DNA from 3 places in the Neorhizobium sp. BETTINA12A genome. Region 1 is predicted to be linked to each of the others. Evidence: predicted binding sites of a transcription regulator. Region 1 holds the regulator's gene; each other region holds the start of a gene.
What was found. Region 1 encodes PhoB, which activates phosphate uptake and scavenging genes when phosphate is short. Its sites were predicted from a motif close to TGTCATNNANCTGTCAT; they were not measured.
Positions count from the first base shown of each region.

Region 2: MOV61_RS01980 (NAD-glutamate dehydrogenase) is a predicted target of PhoB. The motif match lies at 1,398-1,414, and genes of this name have one in related genera.
Region 3: MOV61_RS18595 (DUF2794 domain-containing protein) is a predicted target of PhoB. The motif match lies at 3,856-3,872, and genes of this name have one in related genera.

Region 1 covers NZ_JALBGW010000005.1:84,225-90,257, forward strand. Annotated here, with positions in the region: gene MOV61_RS02990 (GcrA family cell cycle regulator) at 72-608, shown strand; gene MOV61_RS02995 (PACE efflux transporter) at 798-1,235, shown strand; gene phoB (phosphate regulon transcriptional regulator PhoB) at 1,245-1,928, opposite strand; gene phoU (phosphate signaling complex protein PhoU) at 1,950-2,663, opposite strand; gene pstB (phosphate ABC transporter ATP-binding protein PstB) at 2,709-3,524, opposite strand; gene pstA (phosphate ABC transporter permease PstA) at 3,538-4,857, opposite strand; gene pstC (phosphate ABC transporter permease subunit PstC) at 4,854-6,033, opposite strand, start outside.
Region 2 covers NZ_JALBGW010000003.1:93,835-99,867, forward strand. Annotated here, with positions in the region: gene MOV61_RS01980 (NAD-glutamate dehydrogenase) at 1-1,292, opposite strand, end outside; gene pdxY (pyridoxal kinase PdxY) at 1,467-2,339, shown strand; gene MOV61_RS01990 (carbonic anhydrase) at 2,410-3,084, shown strand; gene MOV61_RS01995 (lytic transglycosylase domain-containing protein) at 3,122-3,934, opposite strand; gene MOV61_RS02000 (aspartate-semialdehyde dehydrogenase) at 4,138-5,172, opposite strand; gene MOV61_RS02005 (MFS transporter) at 5,655-6,033, shown strand, end outside.
Region 3 covers NZ_JALBGW010000080.1:11,332-17,364, forward strand. Annotated here, with positions in the region: gene MOV61_RS18580 (ABC transporter permease) at 1-1,755, shown strand, start outside; gene MOV61_RS18585 (Bax inhibitor-1/YccA family protein) at 1,990-2,772, shown strand; gene MOV61_RS18590 (GNAT family N-acetyltransferase) at 2,879-3,436, shown strand; gene MOV61_RS18595 (DUF2794 domain-containing protein) at 3,446-3,835, opposite strand; gene MOV61_RS18600 (thioredoxin family protein) at 4,128-4,877, opposite strand; gene MOV61_RS18605 (sulfite exporter TauE/SafE family protein) at 5,072-5,809, opposite strand; gene acnA (aconitate hydratase AcnA) at 5,927-6,033, opposite strand, start outside.

The sequences.
Region 1 (6,033 bases):
TGCGAAATGATTTTCGCAGCAAAGGTGGAAGGATTCTGCATGCCAGCAACGTTCAAAGGCGGAGAACGGGCATGAACTGGACAGACGAGCGTGTCGAGAAGCTCAAAAGATTGTGGTCGGAGGGCCTGAGTGCCAGCCAGATCGCAGCACAACTTGGTGGCGTAAGCCGAAATGCCGTGATCGGCAAGGTGCATCGTCTCAGCCTGCCGGGCCGGGCGAAAGCCGGCGGTACGGTTGCGACCGGCCGCGCATCGGCTGCCAAGCGCACGACATCGGCGCCGCGGGCTCCGAACTATGCGTCGCGCGTCACGACCCGGACCGTTACCCGCGCCGTCGGCGCGACGATGGTCAAGGAAGAGATCGAGATCGAACCCTACCAGGAGATGGAATATCGTCCCGCCTCCAACGTAGTCGTGCCGATCTCCCGCCGCCTTGCATTGACGGAACTCACCGAGCGCACCTGCAAATGGCCGGTCGGCGACCCGCTCAAGGAAGACTTCCACTTCTGCGGCTGTGAATCCCCGGATGCATCGCCCTATTGCGGTTACCACGCAAAGCTCGCCTACCAGCCGGTCAACGAGCGCCGCAAGGTTGCCGCTCGGGTCTGAGCGGCGGCGCGACACGAGGGCGAAATCGAAGGCGGGCTCAAGGCCCGCTTTTTTTGTTGTGCACGGCAGATATGCCGGCCAAGCCTTGCTCCGGATCGGCTTTACGCCTATCTGAAGGTCAGCGAGGACGACCTCCCCCATTTGGGCAGAAACTCCGGGACGGCCCGGAAAGCACCCCAGGAGGTCATCATGCGCTCGACACGCGACCGTATCCGCCATGCCATCAGCTTCGAACTGATCGGGCTCGCTCTCATCACACCACTCGGCTCCTTCGCCTTCGGCATGCCGGCCGCCGATATCGGCGTGGTCGGCATCGGCAGCGCGACGATCGCCACTGGCTGGAACTATCTCTACAATCTCGGCTTCGACCACCTGATGCAGCGCTTTACCGGCGGCACGCAGAAAAACACCACCATACGCGTGGCGCATGCGGTGCTGTTCGAACTTGGACTGCTGATCGCGCTTCTGCCGCTGATCGCCTGGTATCTCGGCATCAGCCTCGTCCATGCGCTGACGATAGACGTGTCGTTCGCGGTCTTTTACGTGGTCTATGCCTTCGTGTTCAACTGGGCCTACGACCGGATCTTTCCGCTGCCGGAATGGCAGCGGCAGACCGAGGCGGCTTAAAGCCGCCTCTCAGGATTCCATTGAATAACCCGCGCCGCGGACGGTGCGGATGACATCCTGCATATTGGAGAAGTTGAGCGCCTTCCTGAGACGGCCGACATGCACGTCGACGGTGCGCTCGTCGACATAGATGTCGTGACCCCAAACGCCGTCCAGAAGCTGCGACCGCGAGAAAACGCGGCCAGGCGAGGCCATCAGGAATTCCAGCAGGCGGAACTCGGTCGGGCCAAGGCGCACTTCGCGGCTCTTGCGGTGAACGCGATGGGTTTCCCGGTCGAGTTCGATATCGCCGCAACGGAGCACGCTGGAGAGCACTTCGGGACGGGCGCGGCGAAGCATCGCCTTGACGCGGGCCATCAGTTCCGGCGTCGAGAAAGGCTTCACCACGTAGTCGTCGGCGCCGGTGGCGAGGCCGCGAACACGCTCGCTCTCCTCGCCGCGGGCCGTCAGCATGATGATCGGCAGGCGCTCCGTTTCCGGGCGCATGCGCAGCCGGCGGCAGAGTTCGATGCCGGAAACGCCGGGCAGCATCCAGTCCAGGATCAGGAGGTCTGGTACCCGCTCCTGAAGCCGAATTTCGGCTTCGTCGCCCCGCAAAACGGTATCGACCTCATAACCCTCGGCTTCCAGATTGTAACGAAGAAGCACGCTCAGCGCTTCTTCGTCTTCTACGACAGCAATTTTCGGCAGCATTCTTGGCCTGCTCCGTCAGTTCTATTCGGTGATCGCGCCGAGCGTATTCGACGAGTCGTCCTTCGGACGATCGCCTTCCGGCTGGGCACCGGTCGTCATGTAGTAGATGGTCTCGGCGATATTGGTGGCGTGGTCGCCGATACGCTCGATGTTCTTGGCGCAGAACAGCAGATGCGTGCAGGTGGTGATGTTGCGCGGATCCTCCATCATGTAGGTGAGGAGTTCGCGGAACAGCGAGGTGTACATCGCGTCGATTTCCTCGTCGCGGCTGCGGATCGCCTCGGCCTTTTCCGCCGAACGCGTCGAATAGACGTCGAGGACGTCCTTGAGCTGCACGAGGGCGAGATCGGAGAGATGCTCGAGGCCGCGGGCGAGCTTGCGCGGAACGCCGGTGCCCTGAACCGCGATGACGCGCTTGGCGGTGTTCTTGCCAAGGTCGCCGACGCGCTCCAGATCGGAGGCGATGCGCAGCGAACCGACGATCTCGCGAAGGTCGGCTGCAACCGGCTGGCGGCGGGCGATCGTGATGATCGCCTTGTCACCGATCTCACGCTCGGCGTGATCGAGGATCACGTCATCGGAAATGACCTTCTGGGCGAGTGCGGCGTCGGAATTGACCAGCGCGCGCACGGCGTCCGAGCACATCTGCTCGGCGAGACCGCCCATTTCGGAAATGCGGCGGCTCAAGTATTTCAGTTCGTCGTCATAAGCCGACAGGATATGGGTCGATGCCATCTTCTAGTCCTCAAAATTGATTTTCAGGCGGCACAGTCGGCTGGATCAGCCGAAACGGCCCATGATGTAATCCTGGGTGCGCTGGTCGTCGGGATTGGTGAACATCTTGTCGGTGTCGTTCTCCTCGACGAGCTGGCCGAGATGGAACATGGCGGTGCGCTGCGAGACGCGGGCAGCCTGCTGCATCGAGTGCGTCACGATGACGATCGTGTAGTTGGCACGCAGTTCATGGATGAGTTCTTCGACCTTGGCGGTCGCGATCGGATCGAGAGCCGAGCAGGGTTCGTCCATGAGGATGACTTCCGGCGACACGGCGATCGCGCGGGCGATGCACAGACGCTGCTGCTGACCGCCGGAGAGGCCGGTGCCGGATTCATGCAGACGATCCTTGACTTCAGTCCAGAGACCGGCGCGCTGCAGGCTCGCCTCGACGATCTGATCCATGTCGGCCTTATTCTTGGAAAGGCCGTGGATGCGCGGACCGTAGGAAATGTTCTCGTAGATGGTCTTCGGGAACGGGTTCGGCTTCTGGAAAACCATGCCGACGCGGGCGCGAAGTTCCACGACGTCGATGTTATTGTCGTAGATATCGTCCGTGTCGAGGGTGATCTTGCCGGTGACGCGGCAATTCTCGATCGTGTCGTTCATGCGGTTGAGGCAGCGCAGGAAGGTGGACTTGCCGCAACCGGAAGGACCGATGAGAGCCGTCACAGTGTTTTCGCGGACGTTGAGGTTCACGTCGAAGAGCGCACGCTTCTCGCCGTAATACACCGAAACGTCCTTGCCGATCATCTTGTGGGAAGCATCGCTCATCTTTTGGTCCAGCGCCTTTTCAACTGCCGATTCTGACATCATATTCATTGTCATACTCCTTCTACCAGCGCCGCTCGAAGCGACGCCTCAAGAGAATTGCGCCAACATTCATTAGGATGAGAAACAGGAGCAGGATGATGATTGCTCCCGAGGTACGCTCGACGAACGCGCGCTCCGCTTCGTTCGCCCACATGTAGATCTGGACCGGCAGCGCCGTCGACGGGTCGAGCGGCGTGGTCGGATAGTTGGCAACGAAAGCCACCATGCCGATCAGGAGCAGCGGTGCGGTTTCGCCGAGTGCGTGGGCCAGGCCGATGATGGTGCCGGTCAGGATGCCCGGCATGGCAAGCGGCAGGACATGGTGGAAGATCGTCTGCATCTTCGAGGCGCCGAGCCCGAGGGCGGCGGCGCGGATCGATGGCGGCACGGCCTTCAAGGCGGCGCGGGTCGCGATGATGATCGTCGGCAGCGTCATGAGGGTGAGCACCAGACCACCGACGAAGGAGGCGGAACGCGGCAGGCCCATGAAGTTGACGAACACCGCCAGACCGAGCAGACCGTAGACGATCGAGGGAACGGCCGCGAGATTGTTGATGTTCACCTCGATCAGATCGGTGAACTTGTTCTTCGGGGCAAATTCCTCGAGATAGATCGAAGCGGCGACGCCGATCGGCAGCGCCAGGACAAGCACGATCAGCATCATGTAGAACGAGCCGATGAGTGCGACGCCGACACCGGCTGCTTCCGGACGGCTCGATGCACCGTTGACGAAAATGCCACCGTTGAAGTGCTTGGCAAGCGCTCCGCTGTCGGAGAGCTGCTTCATCCAGCCGAGCTGCTGGTCGTTGATCTTGCGGTTCTCCTGACTGACATCGAGGTCGATCTGGCCCTTGTAGGCCGAGTCGATATCGCCGGAAGCAAGCAGTCTTACCGTCTGCGTCGTGCCGATGATCGCCGGATTGGCGATGACCAGGTCACGCAGCTGAACGCGGACACCATCCGACAGCATCTGACCGACCGCGCGGGCGGCGACACGGTCGTCGACGCTGACGTTGAGCAGCTTGGCGAGAGCGTTGCGGGCGACGACCGGATAGTTGGCCGTCATCAGCTTCTGCGGATTGGTGGCACGTTCGTTCTGCGGGTCGATGATCTGCTGCGAGAACTCGACCGGCATGGTGATCATGGTCTGCTGGAAGGCGGTGTAACCCTTGGAGACCACCGACCACAGGAGAAGCATCAGGAAGATGATGCCGAAGGAAAGCGCGGCGATGCCATAGGCACGGAAGCGACGCTCGGCGGCGTAACGGCGCTTGATGCCGATATCGCGACGGACGGACTTGGCCTTGGGGATGCCGGCGGCGGGAGAAACCACATCGGTCATTCGTACTGCTCCCGGTATTTGCGCACGATATAAAGCGCGTAGATGTTGAGGCAAAGCGTGATGGCGAAAAGCGTGATGCCAAGCGCGAAGGCAACCAGGGTCTGCGGCGAGGTGAATTCAAGGTCACCCGTCAGCTGGTTGACGATCTTGACGGTCACGGTCGTCATCGGCTCGAAAGGGTTGATCTGCAGGCGGGCGGCAACACCGGCCGCAAGCACGACGATCATGGTCTCGCCGACGGCGCGCGATGCGGTCATCAGGAGTGCACCGACGATGCCCGGCAGAGCGGCCGGCAGGACGACCTTCTTGATGGTTTCCGAACGGGTGGCGCCGAGGCCGAGCGAGCCGTCACGCAGGGCACGCGGCACCGCCGTGATGATATCGTCGGACAGCGAGGAGACGTAGGGGATCAGCATGATGCCCATGACGAAGCCGGCGGTCAGAACGCTCTGTGCCTGAATGAAGTTAGCATAGTCGCCGGTGACGAGGCCGTTCAGCTGCGAGGAGATATCGCGCAGGAACGGGCCGACGGTTGTCAAGGCGAAGAAGCCGTAGACGATGGTCGGAATGCCGGCGAGCACTTCGAGCAAAGGCTTCGCAACCGAGCGGACCTTCGGCGAGGCGTATTCCGACATATAGATTGCCGAAAAGAGGCCGATCGGAACCGCAAAGAGCATCGCGACGAAACCGATATAGAGCGTACCGAGCAGCAGCGGAATAAGGCCGAACTGACCTTCGGAGCCGCCAGAACCGGCAGCAGCAAAACGCGGATCCCATACCGTGCCGAAGAAGAATTCCCAGGCGGGAATAGCGGTGAAGAAGTGGGCCGCTTCGGTCAGCATCGAGGCGACGATGCCGATCGTGGTCAGAATGGCGATCGAGGAGGCGACGACGAGGCTGCCGAGAACCACCTTTTCCACTCGGTTGCGGGCGCGGAAGCGCGGCGCAATCTGACGATAGGCGAAGAACGCCCCGCCGATGGAAACCGCCAGCACGACGATCGTCATGAGGATGCGGCTGACGAAGGTCATCCTGTTCAGGACAGCGGCGGCCTTGACCATGAAGGGCTGGGGATCGCCCGCAAGCGGAACGCCCTTGGCCCCAAGCGCAGCACGCAGCTCGACTGGATTATTCTCGACGCGGGCAATCTCGTCGCCGGTCAGCGCATTCATGCCT
Region 2 (6,033 bases), on a different contig from region 1:
TCACCGACCTTCTCGCGGACGAGGGAATTATAGTCCTCGCGGGGCACGTAGACGATCACCGAGACAAAACGGTCGAAATGGTCGATGCGCGGCAGGACCCGGACGCGCGGACGCTCGCTCAATGCCATGATCTGCTCGCAGAAGCGCGCGAGCAGATCGACATCGATCTGGAAAAGGTCGTCGCGCGGATAGGATTCGAGCGTGTTTTCCAACATTCGGCCGGAATGGCTGTCGGGGTCGAAGCCGAACTGCTCTTCGACCCGGCCGGTCTTGGCACGCAGGAGAGGGATGTCGCGGACGGAGTGGGTATAGGCGGTTGCCGTAAAAAGGCCGACGACACGAAGTTCGCCGACAACTTCGCCCTGTTCGTCGAAGCGCTTGACGCCGACATAATCCATATAGGCGCGGCGGTGCACCACGGATTTCACGTTCGCCTTGGTGACGATCAGGAAATCGGGCCCGTCGAGGAATTCCAGAATTTCCGGCGTCGTCGTCACCGCGTCCTTGCCCTGGCGCAGCACCAGAACATCCGGATCGGAGAGGATGCCGAGACCGCGGCCCTTGCCGCGTTCGACCTTGGCCTCAGTGCCCTTGCCGGAATAGACGTATTCGCGCATGCCGAGGAAGGTGAAGTTGTCGTCGCGCAGCCAGTCCAGGAAGGCGAGCGCCTCGTCGCGGTCGGCCTTGCGGCGGCTCGTCGAGTTGTTGAGCTGCTTGGCGGCGCCGTCCAAGACTTCCAGCATGGAGCCCCAGTCGGTGATCGACAGATGAACCTGATCGAGAATGTAGCGGATACGCTCGGTGAGCGAAGCCGCCTGTTCCTCGTTGAGCGGCGACAGATGGATCTGGATAAGGCTTACGTGATGAGCGGGATTACTGGGCTGCTCGTTGGAGCGGAGCGCCGGGTCCTTGCCGGGCTCCACGACCAGGATCGGATGGACCGCCATGGTAAGATCGCGGTGGGTCGCGGTCACTTCGCCCATGACCGAGTCGAACAGGAAGGGCATGTTGCGATCGACGACGGTCAGCACCGAGACCGGAATTCCGTCCGGTGCGACGCCGGCGATCGGCTCGACCGTGATATCGGCCCGAATCCGGGTCCAGGCCATCAGCCGCTCGGCTGCATGATTGGCGGAAAGCGCCAGCATTTCCGGCGTATAGCTTTCGAGGTCGTCAGTGCTGGCCCGGGCGAACAGGATGAGCGGGTCGAGATGCGGCCCCTTGCTCGCAGCAACGATCTTGCGTGCGCTTTCGATCTGTTTTTCCCGTTTCGGATTTTGCCTGACGGCCATGTCCCTCTCCCCTTTTCCGTGCCCGGACGGAATAAATTAGCTTTGTGTCATCACGCGGCAACGTGGCTGATCCATGTCAAGCGACACTACACGTTTCATTCTTCCGTGAAGCCTTGTTGACATGCGGCGGCGAAGAAACGATCAACAGGGCCATCGTAGCCGGAAACCGATCTCATGCAGGATACCAGCAGTGCCGTCCTCGTCATCTCCAGCCATGTCGTGCGCGGCTCGGTCGGCAATCGTGCCGCCGTCTTCGCGCTCGAGACGCTGGGGTTCCCCGTCTGGGCAATGCCGACCGTCGTCCTCCCCTGGCATCCCGGTCACGGACCTTCCACGCGGCTGACCTTTCCCGAATCAGATTTCGACAAGGCTATAGACGATCTTATTCGCGCGCCATGGCTCGGAGAAGTGAAGGCGGTGCTGACCGGTTATTTCGGCAACGCCGCCCAGCCGCGTTCGGTGGCGCGGCTGATAAGGGCGCTGAAGGAGAAAAACCCGGACCTTCTCTATGTCTGCGATCCCGTCATGGGCGATCTCGGCGGTCTCTATATCCCGCAGCCGACGGCAGAGGCGATCCGCGACGAACTCATTCCGCTGGCAACGATCGCCACCCCGAACCGTTACGAACTCGCCTGGCTTTCCGGCGCGCCGCTTGAAACCAACAACGATATCATGGATGCCGCAATCGCGCTCGGGCCGCCGCGCATCCTGGTGACTTCGGCCGTGCCGATGATGGCGGGCGGTACCGGCAATCTTTACCTGACGGGCAAACACGCGCTGCTTGCCGAACACCGGCTGATAGACAATCCGCCAAACGGGTTGGGGGACCTGTTGGGAGCCCTGTTCCTGGGGCGGATCCTTGCCGGCATGGACGAGGAAAAGGCGCTGCAGCTGGCTACCGCGAGCGTTTTCGAGGTCTTGGCGCGCACAGCCAAGCGCGGCGGCGACGAGCTGACACTGGAGACCGACGCGTCCAGCCTCTCCACTCCCATGGCGATGGTCCAGATGCGCCGGCTCGTGCATCCGTTGCAGCGCACCAAGCGGTAACCGGCATCGGAAGTTCGCAGATGCACAATGGCCGTTGATCTTCGCTCGGCGGCGCTATAATCGTTGTTCCATGACGGATTTTCCAGCCAAACTTCTGGCGGGCTACCGCAACTTCATGAGCGGGCGCTATAGCGATGAACGCGAGCGCTACCGCGTGTTGGCGGAGACCGGGCAGAACCCCCACACCCTTCTCATCGCTTGTTGCGATTCCCGTGCCGCACCGGAAACCATTTTCGACTGCGGTCCGGGCGAACTCTTCGTCGTCCGCAACGTCGCCAACATGGTCCCGCCTTTTGAACCGGATGGCCAGTTCCATGCCACTTCGGCGGCGTTGGAATATGCGGTCGAGGTTTTGGAGATCGACAATATCGTGGTGATGGGTCACGGCCGTTGCGGCGGTATCCGAGCGGCACTGGATCCGAGCATGTCGCCGCTTTCTCCCGGCGATTTCATCGGCCGCTGGATGGCGCTGGTCAAACCGGCCGCCGAACAGATCCAGAGCAACGAGTTCATGACCCAGGCCGAGCGGCAGACAGCGCTGGAACGGGTGTCGATCCGCAATTCGATCGCCAACCTGGAGACGTTCCCGTTCGTCAAAAAACGTGGAGAGAAAGGCGAACTCAGCGTTCACGGCGCCTGGTTCGATATCTCGAGCGGCGAATTGTGGATTATGGACAGCAAGGGCGACTTCGTCCGTCCGGACCTTACCGAACTGCCCGTCCAGGCCGAACAAGCGTCGGCCTGAATTTTTCAGGTGAAGCGAAACTTCACTGCCGGCGGGCTTATTGGCCGTCGATCTGTGCGCCCATATAGGCGATCGCCTGCTGATAGACGGTTGCGGCGTTCCAGCCCTGGATAGCAACGAAGTTCGGCTGGCCCGGCTGGTAACCGGCACCGGCTCTCCAGCCATGTCCTTTTAGGAAGTTGGCGGTCGAGGCAAGCGCATCGGCACGCGAACGGACCATGTCGATATGGCCGTCGCCGTCGCCGTCGGCTCCGTAGCGGACAACGTTCAGCGGCAGGAACTGGGTCTGGCCGATTTCGCCGTGGGCAGCGCCACGGGCGGTGACGCTCAGATCACCTCGGCCGACCAGCTCAAGCGCAGCATAAAGCTGTTCGGTGAAATAGGCGGAGCGGCGGCAATCGTAAGCGAGCGTCGCGACAGCGGAAAGCGTATGCTGATCACCCATGAAGCTGCCGAAGCCGGTTTCCATGCCCCAGATAGCGATGATCGGGCCGGCCGGCACGCCGAAGCGGCGCTCGATCTGCGCAAAAAGCGCGGCATTGCCGGACTTCATGCCTTTGCCGCGGGAGATGATGGCAGCCCCGCCGCGCTTCTTCATGAAGTCGTCGAATGAGAGTTTGAAGCTTTTCTGGCCGCGATCGGCGCTGATGGTCGGGCGATTGTAGGAGACGCCCGAAAAGGCCTTTTCGACGACCGAAGGATTGACGCCGTTCGACGGCGCAACCCGTTTGAACTCCTCGACCCAGCGGGCGAAGCCGGATGAATCGTTGCCGCATTGGAGCGCGGCAAGCGCCGGACTAGCGGTCATGAAACCGGTTGCGATCAATCCTGCCAGCAAAATCTTCTTCATGCGGTCAAACCCGTCCCCGAGAACCGGATCGCTCGGCCAGAAGCGTCCGGATAATGTGCATTGTTTCGGCCTTATGGCGGCGGTTGCAAACAATCGCAACTCATCCGTTCATGAATAGTTCGTGATATGGGTGATTCGACAGAAAAACCCCGCCATTTCTGACGGGGTTTCTATCGGAACATGCTTAATAAATTTATTATCTATCAGGCAGCAACCTTGCGCGGCTTGATCAGGCCGCGATTGACAAGCAACTCGGCGATCTGGATGGCGTTGAGCGCCGCGCCCTTGCGCAGGTTGTCGGAAACGACCCAGATGTTGAGACCGTTTTCCACCGTCGCATCCTCACGGATGCGGGAAATGTAGGTGGCGTCCTCGCCGGCGCATTCATAGGGCGTGATGTAACCGCCGTTCTCGTGCTTGTCGATGACGAGGCAGCCCGGAGCTTCGCGGAGAATGTCACGGGCCTGATCGGCGGTGATCTCGTTTTCGAATTCGATATTGACCGCTTCCGAATGACCGATAAAAACTGGAACGCGCACGGCAGTGCAGGTCACTCTGATCTTCGGATCGAGGATCTTCTTGGTTTCGGCGAGAACCTTCCACTCTTCCTTCGTATAGCCGTCTTCCATGAAGCTATCGATATGCGGGATGACGTTGAAGGCGATGCGCTTGGTGAACTTCTTGGATTCGACCGGATCGGCGACGAAGACGGCGCGGGTCTGGGTGAAGAGCTCGTCCATGCCTTCCTTGCCGGCGCCGGAAACCGACTGGTAGGTCGAGACGACCACACGCTTGATCTTGGCAAAGTCGTGCAGCGGCTTCAGGGCAACGACGAGCTGCGCGGTCGAGCAATTCGGATTGGCGATGATGTTGCGCTTGGTGAAACCGGAGATCGCATCGGGGTTTACTTCCGGAACGATCAGCGGAACGTCCTGATCGTAACGCCAGGCGGAAGAGTTATCGATGACGACGCAGCCCTGGGCGCCGATCTTCGGCGACCACTTCTTGGAAACCTCGCCTCCTGCCGACATCAGGCAGATATCGGTGTCGGAAAAGTCGTAGTTTTCCAGGTTGGAAACCTTCAGCGTCCGGTCGCCGAACGAAACTTCGGTTCCCTGGCTACGGGCGGATGCCAGCGCCACGACTTCGTCGACCGGGAAGCCGCGCTCGGAAAGGATCGTTAGCATTTCCCTGCCGACATTGCCGGTTGCACCGGCGACTGCGATCTTGAAACCCATTTTTTTGCTCTCTTTCTGTCTCTCCTCGTTTCCGGTGAGGGGGAAGCCGCGGTTGAAGTCGCGGAATTCCTTGTCCCCGGCCATCCGGGGAGAGAGCGGCGGCCAGAGACGTCAGACGGTTTTCGTCGTCGTTTTGGCCTTGGTTTTGAAGAAAGCGGAAAAACACGCCCGCTGCGCAGCTTGGATAGCCGGCAGTGCGGAGGCAGCGATGTCGAATTCGCAGGCGCGCATGTGGGTGTCTTCCCGTTCGCGAAGGTGTTTAGAAGATTTTTGCAATGAGTCAAGCGATGCTAACTCGATTGCTGCGCTGCGGCATCCGTGGTGCACGGTGCGCGCGATATTAGACGAAAGTCATAATCCCAAAGCATCCCTCTTCTTGAGCCTTGAATTCTGTCAATCTGCGACAATGCGTCGCCGTGCCCAAGCCCAGGAGGAACGGGCCCGGAGTCGGCACGCGAGTTTTATCTTGAGGGAGGACGATAATGGCAAATGTCGCAACGGGGGTCGGCGTGAAGGCCGGACCGATGACGCGGGAGGAGAAGAAAGTCATCTTCGCTTCTTCGCTCGGCACCGTATTCGAATGGTACGATTTCTATCTCTATGGTTCACTCGCCACCTATATCGGCGCGACCTTTTTCACCCAGTATCCGGAAGCAACGCGTAACATCTTCACGCTGCTCGCGTTCGCTGCGGGCTTCCTGGTCCGCCCCTTCGGCGCGCTGGTATTTGGTCGCCTGGGCGACCTCGTCGGCCGGAAATACACCTTCCTTGTGACCATTCTGATCATGGGCATGTCGACCTTCCTGGTCGGTATCCTGCCGGGTGCCGCCACGATCGGCATCGCAGCCCCGATCATCCTGA
Region 3 (6,033 bases), on a different contig from region 1:
CAATTCCTGACGCTGGTCGGCCTGACCGCCTTGATCGTCGGCGGCGTCGGCGTCGCCAATGCCGTGCGCGCCTTCCTCGATGCCAAGCGCACCACCATCGCCACCTTCAAGTGCCTGGGCGCACCGGCCTCGGTGGTGACGATGATCTATCTCATCCAGATCATGCTGCTTGCAGTGGTCGGCATCCTGATCGGTCTCGTCATCGGCGCCATCTCGCCCTTCGTGGCGCTGCAGTTCCTCGAAGGCGTGCTGCCGGTTCCGAAGGAAGTCACCTTCTACCCCTCGGCGCTGGCGCTTGCCGCGCTGTTCGGCATCCTGATCACCTTCGCATTCGCAGTCCTGCCGCTCGGCCATGCCCGCGAAGTGCCTGCGACCGCCCTTTTCCGCGAACAGAGTTTCGACAATACCCGCCTTCCCTCCTGGCCCTATCTTCTGGCCGCCGGCCTGGCACTCGCCGCCCTGGCGGCGCTTGCGATCGTCTCGGCGGAAGAACGTTTCATCGCCTCCGTTTTCCTGGCCGCCGTCGCCGGTGCCTTCGTGCTCTTGCGCCTTGTCGCGGCCCTCATCGCCGCCCTTGCGAAAAGAAGTCCGCGGGTCAATTCGCCGGCGCTGCGGCTGGCGATCGGCAACATCCACCGGCCGGGCGCACTGACGCCCTCGGTCGTGCTGTCGCTCGGCCTCGGCCTTGCCTTGCTTGTGACGCTCGCCCTGATCGACGGCAACATGCGCCGCCAGCTGACCGGCAGCATTGCGCAGCAAGCGCCGAATTTCTTCTTCGTCGATATCCAGGGATCGGAGCGCGAAGGCTTCGTCAACATCCTGAAACAACAGGCGCCGGAGGGTACGATCACCCAGGTGCCGATGCTGCGCGGAAGAATCCTCGCCTTCAACGGCCAGGACGTCACCCAGATGAGCGTGCCGCCGGCCGGCCGCTGGGTACTGCGCGGCGACCGCGGCATCACCTATGAGGAGAAGCTTCCTTCCAACTCGGCGCTCACCGCCGGGCAATGGTGGGGTGCCGACTACACCGGCGAGCCGCTGGTGTCCTTCTCGACCGAAGAGGCCGGCGAACTTGGCCTGAAGATCGGCGATACCGTCACCGTCAACGTGCTCGGCCGCAATATCACCGCCCGCATCGCCAATTTCCGCAAGGTTCAGTGGGAATCGCTATCGATCAATTTCGTGATGATCTTCTCGCCCAATACCTTCCGCGGCGCGCCGCATGCCTGGCTCGCGACGTTGAGCGATCCCAAGGCCACCGCCCAGCAGGAAGCCTCGATCCTGCGCGCCGTCACCAACGCCTATCCGACCATCACCAGCGTCCGGGTAAAGGATGCGATCGACATCGTCGACCAGCTCGTCGGCCAGCTTGCCACCGCTATCCGGGCCGCTGCCGCCGTTGCGCTGATCGCCTCGGTGCTGGTGCTTGCCGGTGCGCTCGCCGCCGGCAACCGGGCCCGCACCCATGACGCCGTTATCCTGAAGACGCTCGGTGGCACGCGCGGCATGCTGATGCGCGCCTTCAGCTACGAATATATGATCCTGGGTGCTGCGACCGCGCTCTTTGCGCTCGTCGCCGGTGGCCTCTCCGCCTGGTTCGTGGTCAGCCGCATCATGCGGCTTCAATCGGTCTTCCTGCCCGATGTGGCGGTGCTGACGCTCGCCGTTTCGCTGGTACTGACGGTCGGAATAGGCCTTGCCGGCACCTGGCGCATATTAGGGCAGAAAGCCGCACCTGTGCTGCGCGAGCTCTAATTCTCTCAGAGGTAGTATTTCGTGTTAACTCACGGATCAAATTCCCGTCAGAACATCCCATAGGTTGCTAAATAGCGCCTATGGCTTGCGTTTTTCGCTTGGCGCACCTCTTGTATGTGAAGCGATCTCGCATCATATTTATGCGCAGGCTTGCTGGAGCTCCGCAGCGGCGCCTGGGTCCGTGAAAAAGGGGGCCCGACACCGTGAATAATTCCGGAGCTTAAAGAGGAAACAATGGCTGACTTTAACAACTACCAGACCCGGGCGGCGCAGGGTCGCGCCCAGTCCGGCGCGATGATCGATGAAGGCCTGCGCGCCTACATGCTCAAGGTCTACAACCTGATGGCTGTCGGCTTGGCTATCACCGGTATCGCCGCTTATGGTATCTCGGCCCTCGCAACGACGACGGATGCAGCTGCAGCTGTCGCCCGGCTTCCGAACGGCATCCTGCTGACCAGCCTTGGCGCTGCGATCTACGGTTCGCCGCTTCGCTGGGTCGTCATGCTCGCACCGCTCGCGGTGGTGTTCTTCCTGAGCTTCCGCGTTCATAAGATGAGCGTCAGCGCTGCTCAGAGCACCTTCTGGGGCTATGCGGCCCTGATGGGTCTGTCGCTGTCGTCGATCTTCCTGGTCTACACGGCCCAGAGCATCGTTCAGACGTTCTTCATCACTGCTGCCTCCTTCGGCGCCCTGTCGCTTTACGGCTACACGACGAAGAGAAGCCTGTCGGGCATGGGCTCGTTCCTGATCATGGGTCTTTTCGGCCTGATCATCGCCTCGATCGTCAACATCTTCCTGCATTCCGCCCCTCTCGCTTGGGCGATCTCGGTCATCGGCGTTCTGATCTTCGCGGGCCTCACCGCCTACGATACGCAGAAGATCAAGGAAATGTACTTTGACGGCGACGACGTCGCGGTTGCTGGCCGCAAGGCCATCATGGGCGCTCTGACCCTTTACCTCGACTTCATCAACCTCTTCACGTTCCTCCTCCAGTTCCTGGGCAACCGGAACAACTAATCTCGAGGAATTCGAACAGGAAAAGGCGGCCTCCGGGTCGCCTTTTTTGTTGCCCGGCTTCGCGTTGCGGCATAGGCTTGGCTATTCCTTTCAACGGCCTGCCTCCATGACATTCCATCTCCGCGACGCCTCCCCCGCCGATCTTCCGACCATCACCGAGATCTATCGCGACAGCGTGCTGAACGGCACCGCAAGCTACGAGATTTTACCCCCGGACCAGGCTGAGATGACGGCTCGCTTCGAGGCAATTCGTACCAAGGGGTATCCCTATATCGCGGCGGAACAGGAAGACGGCACGCTACTCGGCTACGCCTACGCATCGGCCTTCCGGACCCGCCCCGCCTATCGCTGGCTGGTCGAGGATTCGATTTACCTGGCACCGGAAGCGCGCGGCAAGGGCGTCGGCAAGGCGCTGCTCAAGGAATTGCTGGTGCGCTGCGAGGCGCTTGGTTTCCGCCAGATGGTCGCCGTCATCGGTGGTGCGAGCCAGGCGTCCGTGGCGCTCCATCGCGGCCTCGGCTTCGAACTGACCGGCACCCTGAAGGGCACCGGCTTCAAACACGGAAAATGGCAGGATACCGTGCTGATGCAGGCAGCCCTCGGCGAAGGCAACGAAACCGATCCGGATCCTCGCGTCTATCCGGGCTCGCTGTTTACCGAATAGCGATTAGCGTCAGTCGATCAGTTTCAGCACCTTGTCGAACACCTTGAGCACCTGCGGCAGCTCATGGCCGCGCTTCATGATCAGCCCGTGGGTGTTCGTCACGGAATAGGCGCCCTGCTTGGCGGCAAGCTTCGGGTTCTTCTCGATTCGGAACAGCGGCGTCTCGCCCGAGCGCTTGAAAATGGAGAACACCGCCCGATCCTTGAGGTGATCGATGGCATAGTCCTTCCATTCTCCCTCGCCGACCATGCGGCCGTAAATCCTCAGGATCGCGTCGAGTTCGCGCCGGTGGAAGGTGACCGGTGCAGGATCGAGATTCTGCCTATATTCACTGAGATCGACGACGACGGCTGTGTCCCGGGATCTCTGGCCCCCCGGCAAATCCGGCTGATCTGTCATCAAGACTCCCAAATCGTCAAATGTCAGAGACATGACAGTTTGCCCGAGAGGCTGCAAAAATCAACCCCGGCAATTTCGCGGGGAGCGAACCGCACGATTTTATTGTTGCCCCATTTCGAACAAAAGAGTGCCCGATTTCGAAGCGAAATTGACGATGTTGGTTGGCGCCGTTTTCAGCGCCATATGGCCCGGTCTGGTGCATTGACCCTTACCCCCAGCCCCCCAATGTTATTGGATCGGGCCGCCAACAAGAATTCTCATACAATCAGCCAGTCCTGAACCGCGCCTGCGGTCAATAGTTCTTGCGACCTACCATCAATACCGTCGCGCCGAGAATGGCTGCCGGTTCGCCGCCCGGACCGGAGGTCTGCAGCAGGATCGCGCAACCGTCCTTCTTGGACTTGCCCATCAGCTTGCCCGGCAGGGTCAGCTTCATACTCTGGCCGTTCCACGTGCCGACCGACTGGACGTCATAGACTGCGTGCCAATATTCCATGTTCTTGCCGCTGTTTTCACCCTTGGTGACATCCACCTGCTGGCGTTTGGTGAAATAGGCGACGACAACGTCTGCCTGTCCCTTGCCGCCGCCGATCTCGATCTCGATCTCGTCGCCGCGCATCGCAGCGGTCACCGGAACGTCGAGCCCCTTGCCGTTCTGGCCGAGCACCTTCACCTTGTCGTTGATGACCGTGAGGTCCGTGCCCTTGACATGATCGCGGCCGTTGATGACGGCCTGCGGAGTATAGACGCCGGTTCGTCCGAACGTCTTGGCATAACCATATTGCCGCTCGGTATTCTCCTTGGAGCTCAGTGTATCGGTCCAGCCGAGATAGTTCCAGTAATCGACGTGGTAGGAGAGCACGACCATGTCGCCCTGCGCCACCAGCTCGCCCAGCGCGGCGTCGGCCGGCGGGCAGGAAGAACACCCTTGAGAGGTGAAAAGCTCGATCACGCCCTTCGGCGCTCTCACCTCTCCCGCCAATGCAGCGCCCGCATAAAACAGGCCCGCAACAAGGAGTACGGAGCGAAAACGAAAGGGCATGGGTGGCGGACCTTTTTATCAGGGCAACTGTTATCCACGATTGCTCGCGGCGATCAAGGCCGAATGCACTGGATGGCGGAAAGTAACCACCGGGCACCTTCAAGAGAAAGTCACGAAGGGGTGAAGACCGGATAATTGATCGGTTCCCGAATGCGTTTCGTTGGGCGCCAAACTTGGCGAAAAATACGCTGAGGTCAAATCAGTTTAAGCAAGCCCTGAGTAAAATAAACGGCACCCACGCCGGTGACGACCCAGCGCGTCCAGGCGCGGAAATTCTGGTCGGTCATTTTCTGCAGGATGCCATTGCCGACATGCGCGCCGAGGATGGCGATCGGCGCGGCGAGCAGGATCGAAATCCAGTCGGAGGCTGGCAGGCCGGAAGCCGCGTTCCAATAGAAGGCGACCTTCGTGAGATGCGAAAGCGTCTGGATCGACGCCTTGGTGGCGATGATCTTGCGGCGGTCCATCTGGGTGCGGATGAAGAAGATATCGACCGTCGGCCCCGCGACGCCGACGCTGATCGTCAGTGCGCCGGAAAACAGCCCGCAGATGAAAGCATGCAGCGGCTTTGACGCATCGAGCTGCAGTCGCTTGACGGGCAGCCAAACCAGGATCGGCATCAGCCCCACTCCGATCAGCACGACGACCAGGTCCGGCGCGTAATTGACCGAGAACAGCACCGCCGCCGAAACGGCGACGCCGAGGCAGAGGATGCCGAGGATACGGTAGTCGATATAGGCGCGGGAAAACCAGGCGCGCGATCCGTTCGACACCATCTGGATGATGCCGTGGAAGGCGATCGCAGTACCGACGGGATAAAGGAAAAGCAGCACCCAGAGCAGGATCAACCCGCCCGCCATGCCGAAAATTCCCGAAAGCAACGATGTCAGGAAAACGGTGACGGCCATTCCGGTGAGGATGACGACGGTCAAGGGATAGGCACCTTAAGGGGCAGAACGACGCCCCTTTGCAAACTTGGGGGAAGCATCGGCTATCGTGAAGGAAATCCGCCGGAGTTTTTCGCTCCGGCGGATGCTTGGCTTTGTCGCTTAGGCTGCGAGGTCGCGCAGAACGGTCTGCAGGATGCCGCCATTGTTCATGTAGATGACCTCGTCGAGCGTATCGATGCGGCAGAGGATGTTGATTTCCTTCACCG